DNA from 4 places in the Streptomyces sp. NPDC042371 genome. Region 1 is predicted to be linked to each of the others. Evidence: riboswitches for the same ligand, from Rfam matches in the RefSeq annotation. Region 1 holds a riboswitch; each other region holds the start of a gene.
What was found. A riboswitch is a leader RNA that binds a small molecule or an ion and turns the genes downstream of it on or off. The one in region 1 is predicted to bind cyclic di-AMP.
Positions count from the first base shown of each region.

Region 2: linked by a shared signal. The riboswitch ahead of AC068B_RS27190 (C40 family peptidase) and the one ahead of AC068B_RS34265 (M23 family metallopeptidase) in region 1 are both predicted to bind cyclic di-AMP.
Region 3: linked by a shared signal. The riboswitch ahead of AC068B_RS10330 (M23 family metallopeptidase) and the one ahead of AC068B_RS34265 (M23 family metallopeptidase) in region 1 are both predicted to bind cyclic di-AMP.
Region 4: linked by a shared signal. The riboswitch ahead of AC068B_RS08755 (C40 family peptidase) and the one ahead of AC068B_RS34265 (M23 family metallopeptidase) in region 1 are both predicted to bind cyclic di-AMP.

Region 1 covers NZ_JBWKAP010000015.1:21,373-25,016, reverse strand. The annotation lists gene AC068B_RS34270 (PP2C family protein-serine/threonine phosphatase) at 119-1,333, shown strand; cyclic di-AMP (ydaO/yuaA leader) riboswitch at 1,555-1,702, shown strand; gene AC068B_RS34265 (M23 family metallopeptidase) at 1,714-2,787, shown strand; gene AC068B_RS34260 (aldo/keto reductase) at 2,855-3,644, shown strand, end outside.
Region 2 covers NZ_JBWKAP010000009.1:115,421-119,064, reverse strand. The annotation lists gene AC068B_RS27205 (GNAT family N-acetyltransferase) at 1-352, opposite strand, end outside; gene AC068B_RS27200 (ATP-dependent Clp protease proteolytic subunit) at 482-1,117, shown strand; gene AC068B_RS27195 (hypothetical protein) at 1,125-1,433, shown strand; cyclic di-AMP (ydaO/yuaA leader) riboswitch at 1,792-1,968, shown strand; gene AC068B_RS27190 (C40 family peptidase) at 1,972-2,445, shown strand; gene AC068B_RS27185 (DUF6328 family protein) at 2,527-3,099, shown strand; gene AC068B_RS27180 (ATP-binding protein) at 3,139-3,591, opposite strand.
Region 3 covers NZ_JBWKAP010000003.1:154,219-157,862, forward strand. The annotation lists gene AC068B_RS10325 (M16 family metallopeptidase) at 1-897, shown strand, start outside; cyclic di-AMP (ydaO/yuaA leader) riboswitch at 1,129-1,291, shown strand; gene AC068B_RS10330 (M23 family metallopeptidase) at 1,304-2,107, shown strand; gene AC068B_RS10335 (GntR family transcriptional regulator) at 2,353-3,039, shown strand; gene AC068B_RS10340 (HPr family phosphocarrier protein) at 3,219-3,500, opposite strand.
Region 4 covers NZ_JBWKAP010000002.1:661,925-665,568, forward strand. The annotation lists gene AC068B_RS08750 (ATP-dependent DNA helicase) at 1-960, opposite strand, end outside; cyclic di-AMP (ydaO/yuaA leader) riboswitch at 1,230-1,385, shown strand; gene AC068B_RS08755 (C40 family peptidase) at 1,393-2,601, shown strand; gene AC068B_RS08760 (hypothetical protein) at 2,673-3,026, opposite strand; gene AC068B_RS08765 (hypothetical protein) at 3,222-3,359, shown strand; gene AC068B_RS08770 (C40 family peptidase) at 3,373-3,644, shown strand, end outside.

The DNA.
Region 1 (3,644 bases):
TGATTCATGGTTCCGGGCCATCGGCGTTTTCCGCCCGGATCCTCCCGCCCGGACCGCTCGCCGCTCACCCGGTCGGCCCACACCAGGTCGCACCCGCCCGCCGCTGCGGGAACCCTGAATGCAGCGCGGTGATGGGTGCGGATTCGGCGGGAGACAAGCGGTGGGGCAGCGAGGAGGACCCGACGAGAGCGGGGCCAGGGGGGCCAGTGGGGCCACCGGGCCCGAGCGGGCCTTCGTCCGCTCCCTGCCGCTCCTGCTCCTCGTCGTCGGTGCCGTGTACGACGCGGTGACCCCCGCGGAGTTCACCGCGGCCCCCCTCTTCACGGCCGCCCCGCTGATCGCCGCCCCCTTCTACTCACGGCTCAACACCGTCCTGACCGGCGCGGCGGCCACCTGCGCCGTCCTCCTCCTGCACTACAGCAGCGCCGTCAACAGCCATGTCGAGGCCGTCACCGAGGTGGTCACCGTGGTGACCGTCGCCGGTCTCGCGATCGTCATCAACCGCGTCGTGCGCCGCAGCAACGACCGGCTCGCCATCGCCCGCTCCATCTCGGAAGCCACCCAGCGCGCCGTGCTGCCCACGCCGGACCCGCGCATCGGCGGGCTCGACATCGCGGCGCGGTACGAGGCCGCGCAGGCCGACGCGTTCATCGGGGGCGATCTGTACGCGGTGCAGGACACCCCGCACGGCGTACGGCTCATCGTCGGCGACGTACGGGGCAAGGGCATGGGCGCGGTCGCGGCCGTCGCCGTCGTCATCGGCGCCTTCCGGGAGGCCGCCGAGCAGGAGGCCACCCTGGAGGCGGTCGCGCAGCGCCTGGAGCGGGCGCTCGCGCGCGAGGGCACCCGGCGCGACGGGCTCGACGCGTTCGAGGGGTTCACGACCGCCGTCCTCGCCGAGATCCGGCACGGCGAGGGCTCCGTGCGGCTCATCAACCGCGGGCACCCGCCGCCGCTGCTGCTGCGCGGCGACGGGCGGCTCTGCGTCCTGTCGGCGACCGAACCCGCGCTGCCGCTCGGCATGGGCGATCTGGGGGCCTGGCCGGACCGTGCGGACGAGACGGAGCTGCCGCCCGGCGCGCTGCTGCTCTTCTACACGGACGGCCTCTCGGAGGCGCGGGACGCGGCGGGGGAGTTCTACGATCCCGCGACCCGGCTCGGCGGGCGGATCTTCCCGGGCCGCGGCGGCCCGCACGCGCTCCTCGCCGCGCTCGCGGGGGAGGTGCGGCGGCACACCGGGGGCGGGATGACGGACGACATGGCGCTGCTCGCGGTGCGGCGACCCGCTGCCGGGGATCCGGACGTCACGACCGACGTTACGGCCGGTAACTGAAGTGCACCGCTCCGCATAACATCTGACGCACTGTCAAGGGAATGTGAAGCTCCGGTGTTTAAAGAGATGGGGTCAACTCGCCCCGTTCCGCACCCTCGTGTCCCGGTACGTACAGCCGATGAGCGTTAACGATCAACCGGAACGGCTTGGAATACCGACCCGCTGTCTATTAACGTTCGATAACGCAGCGCGGTCGTCCCAGCCGTCACTCGAGTCGGCTCCGCGCGCACGCGCCTAATCCCGAAAGGGAGCCGGGGAACCACCAACATGGGGTGAATCGGGCAGCTGTGCATCCGTGCCAGATGCTCGTAGGAGACCTTCCTGCTCCGAACCCGTCAGCTAACCCGGTAGGCGAGAAGGAAGGAAAGGAGTGCGCCCCAGTGGCGTCCAACCGGCCTGCCCCCCAAGCCGTGTACGTACCGAATGACGACGACTTCGGCTCGTACGACGAGGGCTCCTTCGAAGAGTGGAACCCCACCGAGGAGTCCGTCCGTCCCGTCCGCGGCAGGCACCGTGTGCACAAGAAGAGCGGCGGCGGGCTCGCCCGCAGCTCCACCGTGCTCGGCGTGGGCGTCATCGCCGCCGTCGGCGCGGGCGGCATCGCCACCGCGCAGGACGGCAAGCCGCCGGTCTCCATATCGATGCCCGACCTCGGCGTCGTCACGGACTCGCTGCCCGAGGCCAAGTCCCTTCCTGGCGTGGGTTCCCTGATATCCGGCGACGACACGTCGGACGCCACGACCACCGCGGCCGCCGCGGCCCCGCTCACCGCCGCCGGTGTCAGCGCCGCCGACGCCGAGCAGGGCAACACCCATGCGGGCGAGGCCCTGCGCGCCCGCATCATGCAGCAGGCCGAGAACCAGCAGGACCAGGCGGACACCGCCGTGCGGACCGCCGCCGAGGACGCCGCCGCCAAGAAGGCGGGCGAAGAGGCGGACGCCCAGCGCAAGGCCGCCGAGAAGGAAGCGGACGCCAAGGCGGCCGCCAAGAAGAAGAAGGAGGAGGAGGCCCGGAAGGCCAAGGCCGAGGCCGCGCGCCTGGCCAAGCTCGCCAAGAGCTACGTCATCCCCACCTCCTCGTACACCCTCACCTCGCACTTCGGTGACGCCGGATCCATGTGGTCCTCCGGCCACCACACCGGCCTTGACTTCGCGGCGCCCACGGGCACCCCGCTCAAGGCCGTGCACACCGGCACCGTCAAGGAGGCCGGTTGGGCGGGTGCGTACGGCTACCGCACCGTGCTCGAACTCGAGGACGGCACGGAGATCTGGTACTGCCACCAGTCCTCGCTCAACGTCAGCGCGGGCCAGAAGGTCTCCACGGGCGACGTCATCGGCCGCGTCGGCGCGACCGGCAACGTCACGGGCCCGCACCTCCACATGGAGGTCCACACGGCCGACGGCACCGGCATCGACCCGCTCGGCTGGCTGCAGGGCAAGGGCCTCAACCCCTGATTCCTCACCCCCGATTCCGGTGTGCCCTGCACGGAATTCCGTCCGGGGCGGGGGCGTTGAGGAGCGTATGACTCCTCTTCGCCCACTCGGCTCATCCGACCTCGAAGTCTTCCCGCTCTCCCTGGGCGGCAACGTCTTCGGCTGGACCGCGGACCGGGCGGCGTCCTTCGCCGTCCTCGACGCCTACACCGCGGCGGGCGGCAACTTCATCGACACCGCCGACGCGTACACGGCCTGGGTGGACGGCAACAAGGGCGGCGAGTCCGAGACCCTCATCGGCGAGTGGCTGGCCGAGCGAGGCAACCGCTCCGACGTCGTCGTGGCCACCAAGGTCGGCGCCCACCCCGAGTACAAGGGCCTGTCCGCCGCGACCATCAAGGGCGCCGCCGACGCGTCCCTGCGACGCCTCGGCACCGACTACATCGACCTCTACTACACGCACTTCGACGACACGTCCGTGCCCGTGGAGGAGATCATCGGCGCGCTCGACGAGCTGGTGCGGGCGGGCAAGGTGCGCGCCATCGCCGCCTCCAACATCTCCCCCGAGCGGCTCCAGGAGTCCCTCGACCTCTCCGACCGCGAGGGCCTCGCGCGCTACGTCGCGCTGCAGCCGCACTACAACCTCGTCTCCCGGGACACCTACGAGGGCCCCCTCCAGGAGGTCGCCTCCCGCTCCGGCCTCGCGGCCGTCCCCTACTTCGGGCTCGCGGCGGGCTTCCTCACCGGCAAGTACCGCGCGGGCGCACACGTCGAGAGTGCGCGGTACTCGCGCGTCGAGGCGTACGTGGGGACCGAGCGGGGCGACCGCGTCCTCACCGCCCTCGACGAGATCGCGCAGGCCCACGGCGCACAGGTGC
Region 2 (3,644 bases), on a different contig from region 1:
GAAAGTCCTCGCTGAGCCGCTCGGGGAAGGTGAAGCTGGGGCCTCCCCGAAGCGAGGCCCGGTCGCCCTCGGCCGCACACGCGTCGGCGATCCGCACGAGGACATCCGGCGGCTCCCCCGGCGCGTACGCCTGCTCCATGTCACCAAGATCACCGAATCCGTCGGCGGCACGCAGGACGTCAGGGCCCTCCGCACCCAGCGCCAGCACGCGCGCCCCCGGCGACCAGGCCACCACCGCCCGCACCGACGGGTCGGCCACCCTCAGCGCGCCGTCGCCCTCGCCCGGCCCGAGGCCGTGGATGACGTCCACTTCGAGGGCCAGTAACTCTCGCTCGCCGCTGCTCCGTTCCATGCCTCGGAGAGGGTACGCGGCGCCCCGGACGAGAACCCATCCCGGCTCCACCCCCCTGACGGAACGTACGTCCTGTACATTTTTTACAGAGACCGGGCCGCTCAGCGACCGGAGGAAGAGAGGCGTGCCATGAATCGTCCGTCTGCCCGTTACGTCCTGCCCGAGTTCACCGAACGCACCACGTCGGGGACGCGGACCATGGATCCGTACTCCAAGCTCCTCGAAGAGCGGATCGTCTTCCTCGGCACCTCCATCGACGCCACCTCGGCGAACGACGTGATGGCCCAGTTCATGCACCTCGAACACCAGGCGCCGGACCGCGACATCTCGCTGTACATCAACTCCCCCGGCGGCTCGTTCAGCGCGATGACCGCGATCTACGACACGATGCAGTTCGTCAGCTGTGACGTGGAGACGACCTGCCTGGGCCAGGCCGCGTCGACGGCCGCCGTCCTGCTCGCCGCGGGCACGCCAGGCAAGCGGTTCGCGCTGCCCGGCGCGCGCGTCCTGATCCACCAGCCCGCCATCGGCGAACCGGTCCGGGGCCAGGCCTCGGACCTCGCGATCCAGGCCGACGAACTGCTGCGCACGCGGCGCCTCCTGGAGGAGCTGCTCGCGCGCCACACCGGGCAGAGCCAGGAGCGGATCACCGCGGACATCGAGCGGGACAAGATCCTCGACGCCCCGGCCGCCCTGGCGTACGGACTCGTGGACCGGATCATTCCGAGCCGCAAGACCTCGCTCGCCGCCCGGGACCCGAGGTGACCCGCCGATGCTGCCGCCCGAACTGCCGCCGCTGCCTGCGCTGACCCGCGCCGAGGCGGAGCTGATCGACCGCTATCTCGAAGTCGTCGACCTGCTCGGCCGGATCAATCCGGCCCGCGCCGAGCACACCTACGGCGGACTCCGCGCCGCCCAGGCCCTCGTCGGCCGGGCGAGTGCCCTGCGGGACGCGCTCGCCCTCATGCACCAGCGCGGTGAGAGCGAAGTGCACGCGCAGACCCTCGCCCAGGCTCTGCGCGTCCTCGACGGCGAGCGGCGGGCCGGGCGGATCACCGTGCCGCCCCCGCAGGGCGGCTGAGCCCCCGCCGACCCGCCCCGCCCCGGACACCGTGACGTCCGGGGCCACTTCGAAACGGACCAGTCGGGCTACCTCGGACGGCGTAGGAAGAGGTCGTCGTCCGCACCGACGAAAGTTGCGTCGAGCGAGTACAGCACCGGCGGAATTGCGCATTCCGGTGCTGGTCGAACCGTCGTCGGACCACGTGCCAACGCGACGATTTCGGCAGTGTCCACCTGAACAGGTCAGTCGTGAGGAGCCTCACAAAACGCCGTTTCGGCTCGGTTTTTTGGCCCATGTCGGGTCAAGATCCCTTCCGACGACAAGCCCCCGCCACCGCGGCGGGGCGGTCCGGGCGGACGCCGAGTCCTGCCGCCACCCGGATGACCGGTCGACATCTGTGCAACGGCAGGAGTGGAGGACCCAGGCACGACGGGCCCGTCCGGACAGTCCGGACGACGCCCTTGGGGTGAAGCCGCAGAGCACGACGCGGCCGGGCATCTTCGCCTGCCCGAACCCGACAGGTCATCTTTCACAGGCGGCTGACGAAGGGTTGCGCATGACTGCGCTGAATCATGTTCCGTCGCTGCTCAGCAGGACCGGTGCCGCATCGGTCCTCACGCTCGCCGTCGTAGGCGGCACCGTCCTGGCCCCCGGGCTCGCGTCGGAGGCCCAGGCGGCCACTCACGGGACGAAGGCGCTCAAGATCGCGGCGTCCAAGAAGGGCTCCCCGTACGGCTACGGGTCGGCAGGGCCCAACCGGTTCGACTGCTCGGGCCTGACTCTCTACTCGTTCAAGAAGACGGGCAAGAAGCTGCCGCGCACCGCCGCCGCGCAGTACAACAAGACCAAGCACGTCTCCAGGTCCCAGCGGACCCGCGGCGACCTGGTGTTCTTCCACTCCGGTCGGAACGTGTACCACGTCGGGATCTACGCGGGTAACAACCGCATCTGGCACGCCCCCAAGAGGGGGACCGTGGTCCGCCTGGAGAAGATCTGGACCAAGAGCGTCTGGTACGGCAGGGTCCGCTGACCCACCGCGCCCGCTCCGGCGCGCTCCCCGCACGGTCAGGTGCCGATGCTTGGAGCGCGCCCGCGGGGATACCCGTGCGGGATGTCCGACGACTATGCCTGCACGGCCCGCAACGAAACACCGTTGGAGCGCGCCGACCGCAACTTCGCGGAGCTGCTCCAGGAGCTGAGAGTGACGCAGACGGGCGTCCAGATCCTCTTCGCCTTCCTGCTCACCCTCGCCTTCAGCCCGCGATTTCCCTCGCTCGACGCGGTGCAGCGCGCCACCTACGTCACGACGCTGCTGCTCGCGGTGCTCGCGGCGGCGCTGTTCACGGCGCCCGCCGCGTTGCACCGCTCGCTGTTCCAGCAGCGGGCCAAGCCGCTCATCGTGCGGGTGTCGTCCCGGCTCGCCGGGGTCGGCCTGGGCGTTCTGGTGCTGACGCTCGCCGGTTCGGTGCTGCTCGTCGTCGATGTGACGTCGGGTCGGACCGAAGGCCTCCTGGCGGGCGCGGGCACGCTGCTGATGTGCGTCGGGCTGTGGGGCGTACTGCCGCGGCTCGCGCGGCGCCCGCTGGCGCGTGTCGAAGCGGCGCTCGACGAGGAGCCCGACGCCAGGCCGTCAGGGGCCCGTGGCGGAGCACCGCGTCCCCAGCGCAGAGAACGGCACCGCTGACGGTGTCCATCCCGACGACCCGGCCGGGGCACACCCCGGTCAGTGCGTGGCGTCACGGTCCTTGCGCTGGACCGGAGCGCGCCACGGCAGCGCGATCCACACGGTCTTGCCCCCCTCGTCGGTGGGACTGACCGAGAGCCTGCCGCCGCACTCGGCGGTCAGCCAGCGGATGATCACCATGCCCCGGCCGTTGTCCTGCTGGACGGCCGCAGGGAGGCGCTTGGGGTAGCGCGGGTGGCTGTCGGTGACTCCGATCCTCAGGTGCTCGTCGCGTTCGAGCTCGACGTCGACCGTGAAGGTGGGCGACTGCCCCAAGGTGTGCTGCACGGCGTTGGTCGCGAGCTCGGAGACGATCAGTCTGATCGTGTCGGCCACCTCGGCGTCACCGGGCAGGCCCCATTCCACGAGCACACGCGAGACGTATTTCCGGGCGGCGGGGACCGAGGCAGGATCGCTCGGCAGGGTGACGGAGGCTTCCTGGTGGTCTGCCATGGCGGCGCTGTCCCTTTCCCACCGGGACTGGTCTCCGACCCGCGGCGGATGAC
Region 3 (3,644 bases), on a different contig from region 1:
AAGGAGCTCTCCAGGCAGCTCTTCCCGCCGACCGCGCGCATGTCGCGCCCGCGTCAGGGCACCGAGGAGACGGTCACCGCCATCGACTCGGCGGCGGTGCGTGCCTTCTACGAGAAGTTCGTCCGCCCCGCCACGGCCACCCTGGTCGTCGTCGGCGACCTGGTGGGCACCGACCTGGACGCCGTCCTCGCCGACACCGTCGGCGCCTGGACCGGCTCCGCGGGCGAGTCGCGCCCCGTGCCGCCGGTGATCGCCGACGACCGCGGCCGCGTCGTCATCGTGGACCGCCCCGGAGCGGTCCAGACACAGCTGCTGATCGGCCGCGTCGGCGCCGACCGGCACGACCGCGTGTGGCCCGCCCAGGTGCTCGGCACGTACTGCCTGGGCGGCACCCTCACCTCCCGCCTGGACCGTGTCCTGCGCGAGGAGAAGGGATACACCTACGGCGTACGGGCGTTCGGCCAGGTGCTCCGCTCCGCCCCGGACGGGACGGGCGCCGCGATGCTCGCCATCAGCGGCTCCGTGGACACCCCGAACACGGGCCCGGCGCTGGACGACCTCTGGAAGGTGCTGCGCACCCTCGCCGCGGAGGGGCTCACCGACGCCGAGCGCGACGTCGCCGTGCAGAACCTGGTGGGCGTGGCCCCGCTCAAGTACGAGATGGCCGCCTCCGTGGCGGCGACGCTCGCCGACCAGGTCGAGCAGAACCTGCCGGACGACTTCCAGGCGCAGCTGTACCGACAGCTGGCCGCCACCGGCACCGTGGAGGCCACTGCGGCCGTCGTGAACGCCTTCCCGGAGGACCGCCTGGTGACGGTCCTCGTCGGGGACGCCGCGCAGATCGAGGAGCCCGTCAGGGCGCTCGGGATCGGCGAAGTGAGCGTGGTCACCGGCTGAGTGACGGTCGGCGTCGGCGCTGAGCCACAGTCAGGACGCAAGTTGGGACGTATCGGGACCCTGGTGACCCTTTCGGTCGCCAGGGTCCTCATATGTCCGGATTGGTATGGAGGTTGCCTGTCTGCCGTGTGGCGTGCGCTACAAAAGGCGCGTTCTGTTTGTCGATCGAAAGATGCCCCGCTTAGCGTCGACCCGGCTGTTCGTCGCGCAGTACGCCGCATCCGCGGCACCGGACAGTCATCGCCGAGTCCCCGTACGGCGCGAGCCAGGGGAGCCGGGGACCCACATGTCCCCTGGGGTGAATCGGGCACCTTGCCGCGAGGTGAGGGACCCGTAGGAGACCTTCCTGCTCCGAACCCGTCAGCTAACCCGGTAGGCGAGAGGGAAGGAAAGGAACACCCGCCACATGGCGTTCACCCGTGCCACCGGGAAGCACCGTCGTCCGAGTCGCCTCACGCGGACCACCGCGAACGTCGCAGGTGTCGCGGCGCTCACCACCACCGGTGTCATCGGAGGCCTTGCCGCCCCCGCGCTCGCCGCCGCCGACGAAGCGGCCGTGGAGCACACTGGTCTCACCCAGGCGATATCCGTCGGCGACTCGCTCGCCGAGAGCGTCGACGCGCAGGCCGCCGCGCAGCGCCAGGCCGCCGACGACGCCGCTGCCGCCAAGAAGGCCGAAGAGGCCGCCAAGAAGAAGGCCGCCGAGGAGAAGCGCAAGGCCGAGGCGGAGGCCAAGGCGAAGGCCAAGAAGGAGCACGAGGCCAAGGAGCGTGCCGCCCGCGAGGCCGAGCGCAAGCGCCTGAACACCTACGTCTCCCCGGTCTCCGGCTCGTACGTCTCCACGGGCTACCAGACCGGCGGCGCCATGTGGTCCTCCGGCAGCCACACCGGTGTCGACTTCCACGCCGCGTCCGGCACCGCCGTCCACGCGGTCGGCTCCGGCACCGTCGTCGAGGCGGGCTGGGGTGGTGCCTACGGCAACAACGTGGTCATCAAGATGAACGACGGCACGTACACCCAGTACGGCCACATGTCGTCCCTCGGCGTCACCGTCGGCCAGACGGTCACCCCGGGCCAGCAGATCGGTCTCTCCGGGTCCACCGGCAACTCCAGTGGCCCGCACCTCCACTTCGAGGCCCGCTCCGGCGAGGAGTACGGCTCCGACATCGACCCGGTCTCGTACCTGCGCTCGCACGGCGTCAAGGTCTGATCCGAAGCGGACGGCCGACGCGGTCGCCCCACGCGGACGGCCCCGCAGCACTTCACCGAAAGCCCCGGCTCCTCCCGAGCCGGGGCTTTCGGCGTTCCCCGGCCATCGTCCCCTGCCGCCCGTTCTTGGCCAAAAGATATCCATGGATTTCTGTCCGCCGTCGGAAATTCCGGCGCTCTGCAATAGAGTCACGGAACGAGCGTCGGTCGACCGCGTGTCGCGGGGATTAAGGCGGAGGTCCGGTCATGCGCGTTCCCGCGCACTCGGTATGCACGGCCATTCGGGACGACATAGTCGCCGGTGTATATGAAAGGGGCGGCAGACTCACCGAGGAACTCCTCGCGCGGCGCTACGGAGTCTCCCGCGTCCCCGTGCGCGAGGCCCTGCGCACGCTGGAGGCCGAGGGCTTCGTCGTCACCCGCAGGCATGCGGGCGCATGCGTCGCCGAGCCGACGGAACAGGAGGCCGCGGACCTCCTGGAGGTCCGGACGCTGCTGGAGCCGCTCGCCGCGGCACGCGCCGCGCAGCGCCGCACGGACGCACACCTGAAGGTCCTGCGCGGACTCGTCAGGCTGGGCCAGCAGCGCTCCAGGAGCGGCCGCGGGGAGGATCTGCGCTCGCTGGGCGGCTGGTTCCACGAGACGCTCGCCCAGGCGTCCGGCAGCCCCGGCCTCACGGCGCTGCTCACCCCGCTCCGGCACAAGATCGCCTGGATGTACGTCGTCGATACCCCGGCGACGCCGGACGAGTCCTGGTCCGAGCACGCGGCGATCGCCGACGCGGTCGCCCGCCGGGACGCGGAACGGGCGAGGGCGCTCACCGCGGCACACGTCGAACGGGCCCGCGCGGCCCACCGATTGCGGCCCGCGCGCCGGGGCGGCCGCGTGAGGGATTCGCAACATGCCGTAAACACGGTGAGTCTCCGGAATTAACGGAGGCGCCGTATACAAAGAGGAGCCGTAAGAAGAGTCGTCGCGCGATCAATTCGCGGCAATTTCATACGGCCCCACGGCGTTCATGAAAACGGTGTGCATGAAAAATCAAGCGCATACGTCAATGGGGTCACCCGGAATTCCGGGTGACCCCATTGACGTAATGCGAGGAACGTGTCCTAGACCGTCTCCGGAAGCTCCTCGAGCCCCTCGGCGACCAGCTTCGCCAGACGGTCGAGGGCGGCGTCGGCACCCTCGGCGTCGGAGGCGAGCACGATCTCTTCGCCGCCCTGGGCGCCCAGGCCGAGCACCGCGAGCATCGAAGCGGCGTTGACGGGGTTGCCGTCGGCCTTGGCGATCGTCACGGGGACGCCGGCGGCCGTGGCCGCGCGGACGAAGATGGAGGCGGGTCGGGCGTGAAGGCCCTCGGCCCAGCCGACGTTGACGCGGCGCTCAGCCATGTGTTGCTGCCCTTCCAGGTGTCTCACACTTGTCTAGACCAGTGTCTCATGCCGTCGCGGGTGCTCTGCCGGACAGAGGTCCCGGCCCCGGTCGCCGTTCGACCTGTCCTAGCCTGCCCCGGCCCGGGCGGCCGCGCGACCCGT
Region 4 (3,644 bases), on a different contig from region 1:
GTCGGCGTCGCCCACCACGCAGAGCTCGGCGGGGTCGTCCCCCTCGCCTCCGGAGGGCCCGACCAGCTCGCGCACCAGTGCGTACTGGGCGTGGTTGGTGTCCTGGTACTCATCGACCATGACGTGCCGGAAGCGGCGCCTGTAGTGCTCGGCGACGTCCGGGAAGGCGCGCAGCAGATGGACCGTCGTCATGATCAGGTCGTCGAAGTCCATCGCGTTCGCCTCGCGGAGGCGCGACTGGTACATCGCGTAGGCCTGGGCGAGGGTCTTCTCGAAGCCGTCGGCGGCCTGACCTGCGAAGTCCTCTTCGTCGATCAGCTCGTTCTTCAGGTTCGAGATCTTGGCGCTGAAGGACTTCGGCGGGAACTTCTTCGGGTCGAGGTCCAGGTCACGGCAGACCAGGGCCATGAGGCGCTTGGAGTCGGCGGCGTCGTAGATCGAGAAGGAGGACGTGAAGCCCAGCTTCTTGTACTCACGGCGGAGGATACGGACGCAGGCGCTGTGGAAGGTGGACACCCACATCGCGTTCGCCCGGGGGCCCACGAGCTGCTCGACCCGCTCCTTCATCTCGCCCGCGGCCTTGTTCGTGAAGGTGATCGCGAGGATCTGGCCGGGGTGCACGCCGCGCTCGGCGAGCAGGTGCGCGATGCGGTGGGTCAGCACGCGGGTCTTGCCGGATCCGGCACCGGCGACGATGAGCAGCGGGGAACCTGCGTGCACGACCGCCGCGCGCTGGTTCTCGTTCAGCCCGTCCAGGAGCGTCGCCGGGTCGATGACCGGGCGCGGGGCGCCGTCGCGGTAATGCGAATCCCGGGTCATGGGCGCGTCGAACTTCCCGTCGAACAGGTCGTCCGGAATGGGTTCCGGAGCGCTGTCCTCGGGCGGCGGCGGGGGCGCTTCGTCCGTGGCCCGGGAGGGCTGCAGGTCCGCCAGGAAGCTGTCATCAAAGAGGCTGCTCATCGCCTCCCGAGTCTAGGCGGCCCCACTGACAACCCGCTGCGGGTTCCGGACACCCCCGCGATCCTGACTCCCCGCACATGGACGATCGCATTCCGCTATGGTGTCTCACCGCGGGCCGCGGGCCGTGTCTCAGGGCTCAGGTCTCGGGTCTCGTAAAGTCACGAAAATGTATCGGGCATATCGAACATCAACCTTCACACGGGCCACACGAGTTGGCTAGCGTGCCCGACGGGCCACTCGTCCCCCCACCGGCGAACCCCGCCGGGAACGGGCGGCCTCCGCCGAGTCCGACATGGTCGGAGCCGGGGACCCACCGAGACCTTGGGGTGAATCGGTCCCGTACGAAGTACGGGACTGTAGGGCAGCCTTCCGAACCAACCGCCCGAACCCGACAGCTAACCCGGTAGGCGGTCTACGGAAGGAGTCGCCTCCTTGGCGTCGCACCGCAAGCCGCGGAACCGGACGGCCGGCCTACGCACGGCCCCCGCCCTCGGCATCACGACGGCAGCCCTCACCTCCGTCGCCCTCCTGTCGCAGAGCGCACAGGCAGCGCCCTCCGCGCCGACGAAGCCCAGCCTCGAAGAGGTACAGAAGAAGGTCGACGAGCTCTACCAGCAGGCGGGTGTAGCCACCCAGAAGTACAACTCGGCCAAGGAGCACACCGATAAGCAGCGCAAGAAGGTCGACCGGCTGCTCGACGACGTGGCCAAGCGCACCGACAAGCTGAACGACGCGCGCAAGGAGCTCGGCTCCTTCGCCGCGGCGCAGTACCGCACCGGCGCCGTCTCCGAGACGGCGACGATGATGCTCGCCAACGATCCGCAGGGCTACTTCGACCAGAACCATCTGGCGGACCGGCTGACCACGCGCCAGAAGAAGGCGGTCGACGCCTACCAGATGGAGCAGGCGTCGGCGACGAAGCAGCGCACGAAGGCCGCGAAGAGCCTCAAGACGCTGACCGACTCGCGGGACGACCTCAGGACGAGCAAGCAGACGGTCCAGAAGAAGCTGGGCGACGCGCGCGAGATGCTCTCGAAGCTGACCGCCGAGGAGAAGGCGCGGCTCGCGGAGATCGAGCGGAAGAAGAAGCAGGAGGCCAAGCGCAAGGCCGAGAAGCTGGCGCGCGAGCAGGCCGCCGAGGCGGAGCGCAAGCGCAAGGCGGAGGAGGCGGCCCAGCGGGAGAAGGAGCGGGACGGCGGCCAGGACTCCGGTTCCGGTTCCGACGCGGGTTCGGGCTCCGGTTCCGGCTCAGGTTCCGGTTCGGGCTCCGGGAGCCCGGACGGCGGCTACGCCACCAAGGCCGCGAAGGTCATCTCCTTCGCGGAGGCCCAGATCGGCAAGCCGTACGTCTGGGGCGCCACCGGCCCCGACTCCTACGACTGCTCCGGGCTCACCCAGGACGCGTGGAAGGCCGCGGGGATCTCCCTGCCGCGCACCACGTGGGACCAGGTGAAGGTCGGCACGACGGTGAAGACCGCCGACGCCAAACCGGGTGACCTGGTGTTCTTCTACGACGACATCAGTCACGTGGGGATCTACATCGGCAACGGCAAGATGATCCACGCCCCGAAGCCGGGCGCGAACGTCCGCGTCGAGTCGATCTACTACATGCCGATCCACAGCGTGGTGCGCCCCGCCTGACGACGAAGCGCCCCGCAGGAAAGAACCGCTCTCCCGAGCACCCCTTCCACGCGCGCGTGCAGGCGGAAAACTCAGGTCCACAGCACCGCGATGAAGATGTTCGCCGTGGTCAGCAGGCCGACCGCGCCGAACAGGCTCTTGTCGATCTTCTCCTCGTCCCGCTTCACGTAGACCAGCGCGAGAATCACGATCAGGACGGCCATCTTGATGCCGATCTTGACGTTGTTGACCGTGTTGTCGTCCGCCTGGTTGAGGCCCACGAGGACCACACCGGTGAGGAGCATGATCAGCGCACCGTGCAGCATCCCGGGGCTGAATCGGGCGGTGCCCTGGCCCATCTGCTTCATCTGGGTGAGGAAACCGCCCAGGAGCGAGGCGATGCCGATGATGTGCAGGCCGACGAAGAGATGGATGAGTAGGTCCATGAGGCCGGAGCCTAGCCGGGGCCCCCGGCCCTCCCGGCAGGCGCCCCCATATCACTGCCCCACGGCCGGGTAGGTCGGAAACGAGCCATCGGTCACACCTCTGTGCGAAGCCGCCGCAGCCCGGCGATGCACACGGTCGCGGCGGGTCGCCGTTCCGCCCACTTCTGTCAGTTGCGCACAATCCGTCACTCACCCGTGACGCCCAGGTTTAGCGTCCTCCACCAGGTGGCCGACTCCCCACCGCCGTCCGGCCCAGGACGGCCGTCGGTCACCACCGCCGAGAAGCCCGGCGGCGGCCTGCTCCCCCTGTGCGGGCCGCCGCCGGACACGTAAGGAGCCCCACTTCGTGGCAGCGCACCGCAAGCCCAGCCAGCGCTCGCTCAGCGGCAGCACGGCCCGCACCGCCTTGACCCTCGCCCTCGCGGGAGCCGCATCGGCCACCGCCTTCGACGGCACGGGACACGCGGACCCCCGACTCAGCCCCGCCGAGGTGAAGTCCAAGGTCGACTCGCTCTACCGCGAGGCCGAGACCGCCACCGAGAAGTACAACGGCGCGAAGGAGAAGGCCGAAAAGGCCGAAACCACGCTCGGCAAATTGCGCGACGAAGCGGCCCGCAA